3 regions of the Achromobacter sp. FW305-C-28 genome follow, and region 3 is predicted to be linked to each of the others. Evidence: predicted binding sites of a transcription regulator. Region 3 holds the regulator's gene; each other region holds the start of a gene.
The links. Region 3 encodes LexA, which represses DNA repair genes until DNA is damaged. Its sites were predicted from a motif close to ACTGTATNNNNATACAGT; they were not measured.
Positions count from the first base shown of each region.

Region 1: AC3WMR_RS20160 (ATP-dependent helicase) is a predicted target of LexA. The motif match lies at 1,829-1,846, and genes of this name have one in related genera.
Region 2: AC3WMR_RS03455 (PA0069 family radical SAM protein) is a predicted target of LexA. The motif match lies at 1,234-1,251, and genes of this name have one in related genera.

Region 1 covers NZ_JBYSYL010000008.1:186,575-189,851, forward strand. Annotated here, with positions in the region: gene AC3WMR_RS20160 (ATP-dependent helicase) at 1-1,784, opposite strand, end outside; gene AC3WMR_RS20165 (DUF3304 domain-containing protein) at 1,933-2,484, opposite strand; gene AC3WMR_RS20170 (T6SS phospholipase effector Tle1-like catalytic domain-containing protein) at 2,487-3,277, opposite strand, start outside.
Region 2 covers NZ_JBYSYL010000001.1:754,985-758,261, forward strand. Annotated here, with positions in the region: gene AC3WMR_RS03450 (sulfate adenylyltransferase subunit 1) at 1-1,044, shown strand, start outside; gene AC3WMR_RS03455 (PA0069 family radical SAM protein) at 1,259-2,629, shown strand; gene AC3WMR_RS03460 (hypothetical protein) at 2,744-3,208, shown strand; gene AC3WMR_RS03465 (EamA family transporter) at 3,220-3,277, opposite strand, start outside.
Region 3 covers NZ_JBYSYL010000004.1:284,687-287,963, reverse strand. Annotated here, with positions in the region: gene AC3WMR_RS13435 (amino acid aminotransferase) at 1-824, shown strand, start outside; gene lexA (transcriptional repressor LexA) at 995-1,645, shown strand; gene lon (endopeptidase La) at 1,825-3,277, opposite strand, start outside.

The DNA of each region.
Region 1 (3,277 bases), on a different contig from region 3:
CAGCCGTCGACCACGTTCAGCACGTACACCGCCTTCCATTCCTGCCCCTTGGCCGAGTGGATGGTGGACAGGATCATGTAGTCCTCGTCGCGCGAGGGCGCGCCGGACTCGTCGCTGGTGGCGTCCGGGGGATCCAGCGTCAGCTCGGTCAGGAAACGCTCGCGGGACGGGTAGCCGGCGGCGATGCGCACCAGCTGGTCCAGGTCGGTCTTGCGCACGCGGGCATCGTCGTACAGGCGTTCGAGCTGGCCGGCGTACCAGCGCAGGGCCAAGTCCACGTCCGCGGGCCAGCGCAGGCCGGGGTCGGCCAGCGCGGCATAGGTGTCGGCAAAGGCGCCCCACTCGGCCTGGGCCGCCGCGCCTGGCTTGAACTCGCGCAAGGCGCGCAGCGGCTCGGCCGATTGCGCCATGGCGTCCATCAGCTTGCCGGCGGTGGCCGGGCCGATGCCGGGCAGCAACTGCGCCACGCGGAAGCCCGCCATGCGGCCGCGCGGGTTTTCTGCCCAGCGCAGCAGCGACAGCAGGTCCTTGACGTGGGCCGCTTCCAGAAAGCGCAGCCCGCCGAATTTGACGAACGGAATATTGCGCCGGGTCAGTTCCAGCTCAAGCGCCGCGCTGTGGCTGGACGTGCGAAACAGCGCGGCTTGCGACTTGAGCGTGGCCCCGCCCTCGCGCTGCGCCAGCACCTGGTCGGCCACCCAGCGGGCCTGCCCGCCTTCGTCGCTGACCGTGACCAGCTCGGGCAGCTGCGACGACGAACGGTCGGTCCAGAGGTCCTTGGCGTAGCGCTCGGTCGCCAGGCCGATGACGGCGTTGGACGCGTTCAGGATGGGCTGGGTCGAACGGTAGTTGCGGTCCAGCGTGATGACGCGGGCGGGCTTGGGGAACTGCGTGGGGAAATCCAGGATGTTGCGCACCGTGGCCGCGCGGAACGAGTAGATGGACTGGGCGTCGTCGCCCACCACGGTCAGGCCGCGGCCATCGGGCTTCATGGCCAGCAGGATGGCCGATTGCAGGCGGTTGGTGTCCTGGTATTCGTCGACCAGCACATGGTCGAAACGCCCGCCGACGTCGGCGGCGATGGCCGGGTCGCCCATCATTTCGGCCCAGTAGAGCAGCAGGTCATCGTAGTCGAGCACCTGCTGGTCCTGCTTGGCCGCCACATAGGCGCGAAACAGGTTCTTGAGCTCGTCTTCCCACTGCGCGCACCACGGGAACACGCTGTGCAGCACGTCGGCCACCGGCGTCTGACTGTTGACCACGCGCGAGTAGATCGCCAGGCAGGTGCCCTTGAGCGGAAAGCGCGACTTGGTGGACGACAGGCCAAGCTCGTGCCGGACCATGCCCATCAGGTCTTCGGCATCGCCCCGGTCGTGAATGGTGAAGGCCTCGGACAGGCCGATGCGCTGGGCGCAATCGCGCAAGAGGCGAGCGCCAATGGCGTGGAAGGTGCCGGCCCACGGCAGCGAGGGCGCCTGCTGGGTGCCGCGCAGGTTCATGACCCGCTGCAGCACAGAACCGACGCGGCGCTCCATTTCCTGGGCGGCGCGGCGCGAGAAGGTCAGGAGCAGCATGCGCTGCGGGTCGGCGCCGTTCAGGATCAGGTGGGCGACCCGGTGGGCCAGGGTGTTGGTCTTGCCCGACCCGGCCCCGGCAATGACCAGCAAGGGACCGTCGTCGCCCGCGCCGGCCACCCCGAATTCAGCGGCCTCGCGCTGGGCGGGATTGAGGTCGGCCAACGGATCGGGACGGCTGTTGGAAGGCGGAAGGGTCGGGTCGGACATGGCGCGCGGGGCTGGCGGCCAGGCGCGGCGGGGCCGGCCTGACAACTGGTTATATATCCAGGCATCATAACAGCCGTGGGCCGCTTGCCGGGGTGGCGCCTGGCGGGGATGCGGACGGGGGGCGCAGCAGCGGCCGGTCGCACAGGGGTCAAGGCTTGGGCTGGGTTTTTTCGATGAACTGCTTCAATTGCGCCTCGGTCGCCTCGCCGGGTGGAGGCAGTCCCAACAAAAAGCCTTCCGCGCCAGGACGAGCGCGTGATGGTTGCAGCCGCACCTCTCCACCAGGCAGAAAAATGGCCCAGACATAACCATCGTGAAACGGCTCGTATGGCATGACCGGAACATCGCGAACCAATAGATCATTCTCGCCACGATAAAACATCGAATCAGAATTCCACTCCACCCTCATTGTCATTCCCGGCTTCCACTGGGTCGCAATGGCAATGCAGCAAGTGCTGGATGTGTAAGCCTGCGCTCGAGCACTTCCCGCCCATGCACGATTGATGAAGACGGGGCTCAAACCTTCGTCAAGATAATTGATGATGCCTAACCGCACGCCAAGCGTTGCGGGAATAGGCATAGACTGCGTCCAACCAGCCACAGGCTGCCCTATCAACGCCATGCAAAAAGCTAAAGAGCATCCCCAACGAAGCGAGCGAAGTCGAGTGAACAGGCTGATCGGAAAATTGATTTTCTGCATACTCAGAATCGCGGAATAGCGTTGAAGTTTATTGGCATATTCTGCAGAGCACGCTGCGTATTCTCCCGGTCCTGCTGCGCCTCCCGTTGCGCCCGAGCCTGAGGATTGGTGTAGACAGAGCGCCAGCGCAAATAGCCCCATTGAGAGTAGAACTCCCGTCCACCGGCCTGCAACGGCACGGCATTGGGATTTGCTCGATAGGCAACCAACTCTGCCCGCTCTTCCTTGCTGGGCATCAGTGGCCACGCCAGATCAGCCCGACCGGTCGATACATATTGTTCGGCCAGCCTTTCACGTTGGTCCAGTTGTTTGAGACGATCACGCTGGATACTCATCCACACGTCGTCATCCTTTCCAAGAGGCTTGAACCAGGCCCTTGAATCGTGCACATAATTGTCCAACAGATCGATCACCGCCGCGACGGGCTTGCCAGGAAGATTCCAGACCGTGCGCATCTGATCCAACCATATCTTCTCTTTGTTGCCTCGCAATACCAACATGACACTGTCATATAGCCGAGCGCCTTCGGCACCCGGCATCGCATTCGGCACGGAACTGCGTTCAAGCGCATTGTTCGCAGTCAGCGTTTGCACCTCCAGCAGCAACTCGTTATTGGCTTGCACCAGATCCTCGTAGTCCTGAGGATTGTTGGATTTGGCCCGCAGCGCACTGGGAATTCCGCCCAACCACTCAGGCCCCCGATCAACCCGAAGGCGTCGCCAGCGCACATACTGAACGTAGTGGTTGTACATGATTCGACGGGTCGATGATTGCTCACTAGATATATCTCGCG
Region 2 (3,277 bases), on a different contig from region 3:
GCCTACCGCTACTTCTCGACGCCGGCGCGCAAGTTCATCATCGCGGATGCGCCAGGCCACGAGCAGTACACCCGCAACATGGTGACGGGCGCGTCCACGGCGGACGTGGCGGTGATCCTGATCGACGCCACCCGCGCTGCCGATGGCAAGCTCTTGCCGCAGACCAAGCGCCACAGCACCATCGCTCGCCTGCTGGGCATCCGCCACATCGTGGTGGCGGTCAACAAGATGGACCTGGCGGACTGGGACCGCGCGGTGTTCGAGCGTATCCGCGACGCGTATGCCGACCTGGCGGGAAAATTGGGCATCACGCACTTCGACGCGCTGCCGCTGTCGGCGCTGAACGGCGACAACGTGGTGACGCTGTCGGACAAGACGCCCTGGTACACGGGGCAGCCGCTGCTGACGTTGCTGGAATCGCTGGACCTGTCCGGCGATGGCCGCAGCGGCCCGCTGCGCTTTCCGGTGCAATGGGTGGCGCGCCACGATGGTGACCGCAAGGAAGACTTCCGCGGCTATGCCGGCCGCATCGCCAGCGGCGTGCTGCGCCCGGGCGACGAGGTCACGGTGCAGCCGTCGGGCGTGACGGCGCGCGTGCGCGAAGTGCGCGTGTTCGACCGCGTGCTGGATGAAGCGGTGGCCGGCGATTCAGTGACGCTGGTGCTGGACCGCGATGTCGACGTGTCGCGCGGCGACGTGATCGTGCATGCAAACGCGCAAGCGCAGGTCGCGCGCGAGTTCGAAGCCGAGCTGTGCTGGCTCGATACGCAGCCGCTGAACCCCGCGCGCAAGTACTTGCTCAAGCACGGCACGCGACTGACGTCGGCGAAGATCCGCGCGGTGCTGTCGCATCGCGATATCCACGAACTGCAGGAAGTGCAGAACACGGAAGGCACGCTGCGCATGAACGACATTGGTCGCGTCACCTTCACCACGCGTGAAGCGCTGGCGGTCGATCGATACGATGATGTCGCAGCCACCGGCGCGTTCATTTTGATCGACGAGGCCACGCACCAGACGGCGGCGGCGGGCATGCTTCGGTAAACCGCAAGCGGGCCGCGAAACAACACCCCTTTGCTCCCCCAAATGAGGTGTTGTTTTTATTCCAAACCCAATGCTGGCGCGGGTTTCCGGGCGATATCGCAAGATGGAATCGAATTGTCCGGACGGCGTCTTCGTCTTGCGGTAAAGTGGGGCTGTCTTACGAAAAGGCTTTTGGTGCTTGTCAAAACCACTGTGTTTTTGTACAGTAGTTTTCATGGCACGCACCGATCATTCTTTTCCCGCCGGTTCTGGGTCCCCGGCTGCCGCCCCCGCCGCCTTGCGCGGTCGGGGTGCGGTTACTAATATTCGGCATCGCTTTCAGCGCGATGATCGCGTGCAGGTCGACGACGGCTGGTCCGCTTCGGGTCTCCCGGCTGATTTCGTCGATGCTGTCCCCGATATTTCCCCCAAAGTCATTCCCATCCTGCCCGACGCCCGACTGGCGCCCGCGGCCCCCAAGACAACCGTCACGGCCGAAGAAGCCCGCAAGATACTGTCGCGCAACGATTCGCCCGACATTCCCTTCGACGTCGCGGTCAACCCGTACCGGGGATGCGAACATGGCTGCGTCTACTGCTATGCCCGGCCCACGCATTCCTACCTGGGCTATTCCCCCGGCCTGGACTTCGAAACCCGCCTGGTGGCCAAGGCCAATGCGGTCCAGGCGCTGCGGGCCGAAATCAGCCGGCCGGGTTACAAGCCATCGCCCATCAATATCGGGTCGGCCACCGACGCTTACCAGCCCATCGAACGCGATTGGCGCCTGACGCGCGGCATGCTCGAACTGATGCTGGAAACCCGGCACCCGGTCACCATTGTCACCAAGAACGCCCTGGTCGCCCGCGACCTGGATCTCCTGGCCGCGCTGGCCGAGCAGAAGCTGGTGGTGGTCTACATGAGCATCACCACGCTGGATGCCGGCATGGCCCGCACGCTGGAACCGCGCGCGGCCGCGCCCTGGCGTCGCCTGGAAGCCGTGCGTAATCTCACGACCGCCGGCGTGCCGGTAGGGGTGCTGGTGGCGCCCGTTATCCCGTTCATCAACGACGACGCCCTGGAACACATCCTGCAGGAATCCAAGGCGGCCGGCGCGCACTATGCCAGCTACACCGTCATCCGGTTGCCCTGGGAAGTCAAAACCCTGTTCGAAGACTGGCTCAACGCTCATTACCCGGATCGCGCCCAGCGCGTGCTGCATCGCATCGAAGACCTGCGCAATGGCCGCCGCAACGATCCCAACTTCGGTTCGCGCATGCGCGGCACCGGCATCTGGGCCGATCTGCTGCGCCAGCGGTTCGCGGTCGCCACGCGCAAGCTGGGCTTGAACCGCCAGCGCCTGGCGCTGGATGCCGGCCGTTTCCAGCCGCCCTTGGCTGCCGGTGGGGCCGAGTCCTTGTTTTCTGCGGCCGCAGGTGCGGCCCCCGTTTCCCTATCCCCGGTTGGCGCGAAAGCGTCTTCAGGGGTCCCTTTTTCCGGCACCCCGTCCGGTGTCACGCCCAGCCCCTCACCGACGGCCGGCGCCTTCGGGCGCGGCGAACGCCAATGGCGCACCGTTGCTGCCGGGCAGTTGTCCTTGTTTGACTGACCTCATGGCGCCGGACGGCCCTTGTCGTCCGCTCGACCTTGTTGTCCGCCCGAGTCCGTTGCTGTTGCCCGTCGATTCTGACTGTCGTTTTTACCGCGCTACCAAGGAGTTCCTATGAACACCGCTCAACTCTCCGTCCTGCCGGACGATCTTGCCGCCGTATCGCTGACCCCGTTGCGCCGCGCCGTGCAACGTGTCCGTACGTTCGGCGCCCGTTTCAGCGAACTGGCCATGCCCTGGTCGGCAGCGCCCGGGGCGCGGGGGCAGGCGATGGACCTGACGCTGGGGGCGGGCGGCGTAGCGTCGTCCGGGACGGCCGCGGCCGATACCGGCAAGGGCAGCCGCTCCGGCACCCGGCCGGGCAAGTGGCCGTTTCCGCCGGCCGCGACCGATGTGGCGGCGCCCGCTGCCAGCCACGTCGTGCGCGGCCCGCGCGAACGCAGCCTGGGCAACGCCACGGTCGAGCCGGTGTCCGATCAGGTCAGCGTCAAGAGCATGGTGGTGGATGTGGTGCTGGTGCTGGCCTGGGGCGCGATGATCCCCGCGCTGATGTGGCTGGGCGCCGCCGGCGGATTCTGACGCTCGCCGGGTCAGGTCGACCCCAGCAGTACCACGCCGGCCAGGATCGCCAGGCAACCGGCCAGCCGG
Region 3 (3,277 bases):
TCCTGATCAGCGATCCCAGCTGGGAAAACCACCGCGCTCTGTTCGAACGCGCCGGTTTCGAAGTCGGCACCTACGCCTACTACGACGCCGCCACCCGCGGCCTGAATTTCGACGGCATGTTGGCAGCCCTGAAGGCTGCGCCGGCCCAGACCGTCGTCGTGCTGCACGCTTGCTGCCACAACCCCACCGGCGTGGACCCCACCTTCGAACAATGGCAGCAGATCGCCGCCGTCGTGAAGGAAAACAACCTGGTCCCGTTCCTGGACATCGCCTACCAGGGCTTCGGCGAAGGCCTCAAGGAAGATGCGGCCGTCGTGCGCCTGTTCGCCGACCTGAACATGACCATGTTCATCAGCTCGTCGTTCTCGAAGTCGTTCTCGCTGTACGGCGAGCGCGTCGGCGCCCTGACTGTCGTGGCCGGCAGCAAAGACCAGGCCACCCGCGTCCTGAGCCAGCTCAAGCGCGTCATCCGCACCAACTACTCCAACCCGCCCACCCACGGCGGCACGATCGTCTCGACCGTCCTCAACACGCCTGAACTGTTCGCCATGTGGGAACAGGAACTCGGCGGCATGCGCGACCGCATCCGCCTGATGCGCAAGCAGCTGGTCGAGAAAATCAAGGAACACGGCGGCAAGCAGGATTTCAGCTTCGTGCTGCAACAACGCGGCATGTTCTCGTACTCGGGCCTGACGTCGGCCCAGGTCGACCGCCTGCGCGAAGAGCATGGCGTCTACGCCGTCTCCAGCGGCCGCATCTGCGTCGCCGCCCTGAACAGCGGCAACATCGACCAGGTCGCCAAGGGCATCGCCGCGGTGCTGTAAACCGCCTCGCATAGCCGGCACATGTCAGACGGGACCTTCGGGTCCCGTTTTTTATTACACGCCTGCCATGGCCGCTTGCCGTCTATATCGACACCCGCTTGCTTTTTTGCGTTATGTCCCCCAGAATGCTGCTGTATATATGTACAGTCCGACCCCAACGGATCATCGCCATGGCCAGCAAACTCACTGATCGTCAACAGCAAATCCTGGACCTCATCCGGCAAACCGTCGCGCGTACCGGGTTTCCGCCCACCCGCGCCGAAATTGCCCTGGCCCTGGGATTCCGCTCGCCCAACGCGGCCGAAGACCATCTCAAGGCCCTGGCCCGCAAAGGCGCCATCGAACTCACTGCGGGCGCCTCGCGCGGCATCCGCCTGAAAGATGCCTCGGCCGCCCCCACGCAAGCCGCCCTGCCCCTGCCGGGCCTGGCGCAACTGCTCCTGCCGCTGGTAGGTCGGGTGGCCGCGGGCAGCCCCATCCTGGCCGCCGAGCACGTAGAACGCGAAATCGGCGTCGACTCCAGCCTGTTCGCCCAAGCGCCCGACTACCTGCTCAAGGTCCGCGGCATGAGCATGCGCGACGCCGGCATCCTCGAAGGCGACCTGCTCGCCGTCAAGAAAGCCTCCGAAGCCCGCAACGGCCAGATCGTGGTGGCCCGCCTGGGCGACGACGTCACCGTCAAGCGCCTGCAACGCCAACATGGCCGTATCGAGCTGCTGCCCGAAAACCCCGACTTCGACACCATCGTGGTCGAAGCCGACCAGGAATTCGCCCTCGAAGGCATCGCGGTCGGCCTGATCCGCACGCACGCCCTGCATTGATGCGGCACTGAACCGCGCGCCAGGCGGGCCTTTCAGGCCTTGCCAAGCCACGCACAGCGCCCACTTCGCCAGCGTAGTTCAGGGCACACTGCAGTTCAGAGGCAAGCTCCAAAAAAGAAACCCCGCCATGGCGGGGTTTCTTGTTGCAGGCGCCGCAAGCAGCGCCCTCCAGGCCGGGATCAGTGCTTGAGCACCGGATCCGTCGAACCCGGCTCGGCCGGCTTGGCCACCAGCGGTTCCTTGACCGCCTCGTCTTCAGCCAGCGGTTCGGGCAGACGCTCCAGAGCCAGTTCCAGCACCTTGTCGATCCAGCGGACCGGCACGATCTCGAGATGGTTCTTGACGTTGTCCGGGATCTCCGCCAAATCCTTGACGTTTTCTTCCGGGATCAAGACCGTCTTGATACCACCACGGTGGGCGGCCAGCAGCTTTTCCTTCAAGCCGCCGATCGGCAGGACTTCGCCACGCAGCGTGATTTCGCCGGTCATGGCGACATCGGCGCGCACCGGAATGCGCGACAGCGCCGACACCATGGCCGTGGTGATCGCGATACCCGCGGACGGACCGTCCTTGGGCGTCGCGCCTTCCGGCACGTGCACGTGCATGTCGTGCTTCTCGAAGACGCTGTCGGCAAAGCCCAGGCGACGTGCCCGCGAGCGCACCACCGTACGAGCCGCCTCGACCGATTCCTTCATCACGTCGCCCAGCGAACCGGTGCGTTGGATCACGCCCTTGCCGGGCATGTCCGCCACTTCGATCGTGAGCAGGTCGCCACCGACTTCCGTCCAGGCCAGGCCGGTCACTTGGCCGATCTGATTTTCCTTTTCGGCCATGCCGAAGGTGTAGCGGCGCACGCCGAGGTAGTCGCTGAGGTTGTCGCCCGTGACATTGACCGGCTTGACCTCGAGGGTCTTGCCTTCGGCCTTGGCGCGATCGGTCTGGGTCAGCAATTGCTTGATGACCTTGCGGCAGATCTTGCCCACTTCGCGTTCGAGCGCACGCACACCGGCTTCGCGGGTGTAATAGCGCACGATATCGCGCAAGGCGCTGTCATCGACGGTCAGCTCGGTATCCTTTACGCCGTTGTTCTTCATCAGCTTGGGCAGCAGATGGTCGCGGGCGATGTGGATCTTTTCTTCCTCGGTGTAACCCGACAGGCGGATCACTTCCATGCGGTCCAGCAGCGCCGGCGGAATGTTCAGCGTGTTGCTGGTCGCCACGAACATGACGTCGGACAGATCGAAGTCGACCTCGATGTAGTGGTCCTGGAACGTGTGGTTCTGCTCAGGGTCCAGCACTTCGAGCAATGCCGACGAGGGATCGCCGCGGAAATCCATGCCCAGCTTGTCGATTTCATCGAGCAGGAACAAGGGATTGCGCACGCCGACCTTCGACATGTTCTGGACGATCTTGCCCGGCATCGAACCGATGTAGGTCCGGCGATGGCCGCGGATCTCGGCTTCGTCGCGCACGCCGCCCAAGGCCATGCGCACGAACTTGCGGTTCGTGGCCTTGGCGATGGACTGGCCGAGCGAGGTCTTGCCGACGCCCGGAGGGCCGACCAGGCACAGGATCGGCGCCTTGACCTTGTCCACGCGCTGTTGCACGGCAAGATATTCAAGGATGCGTTCC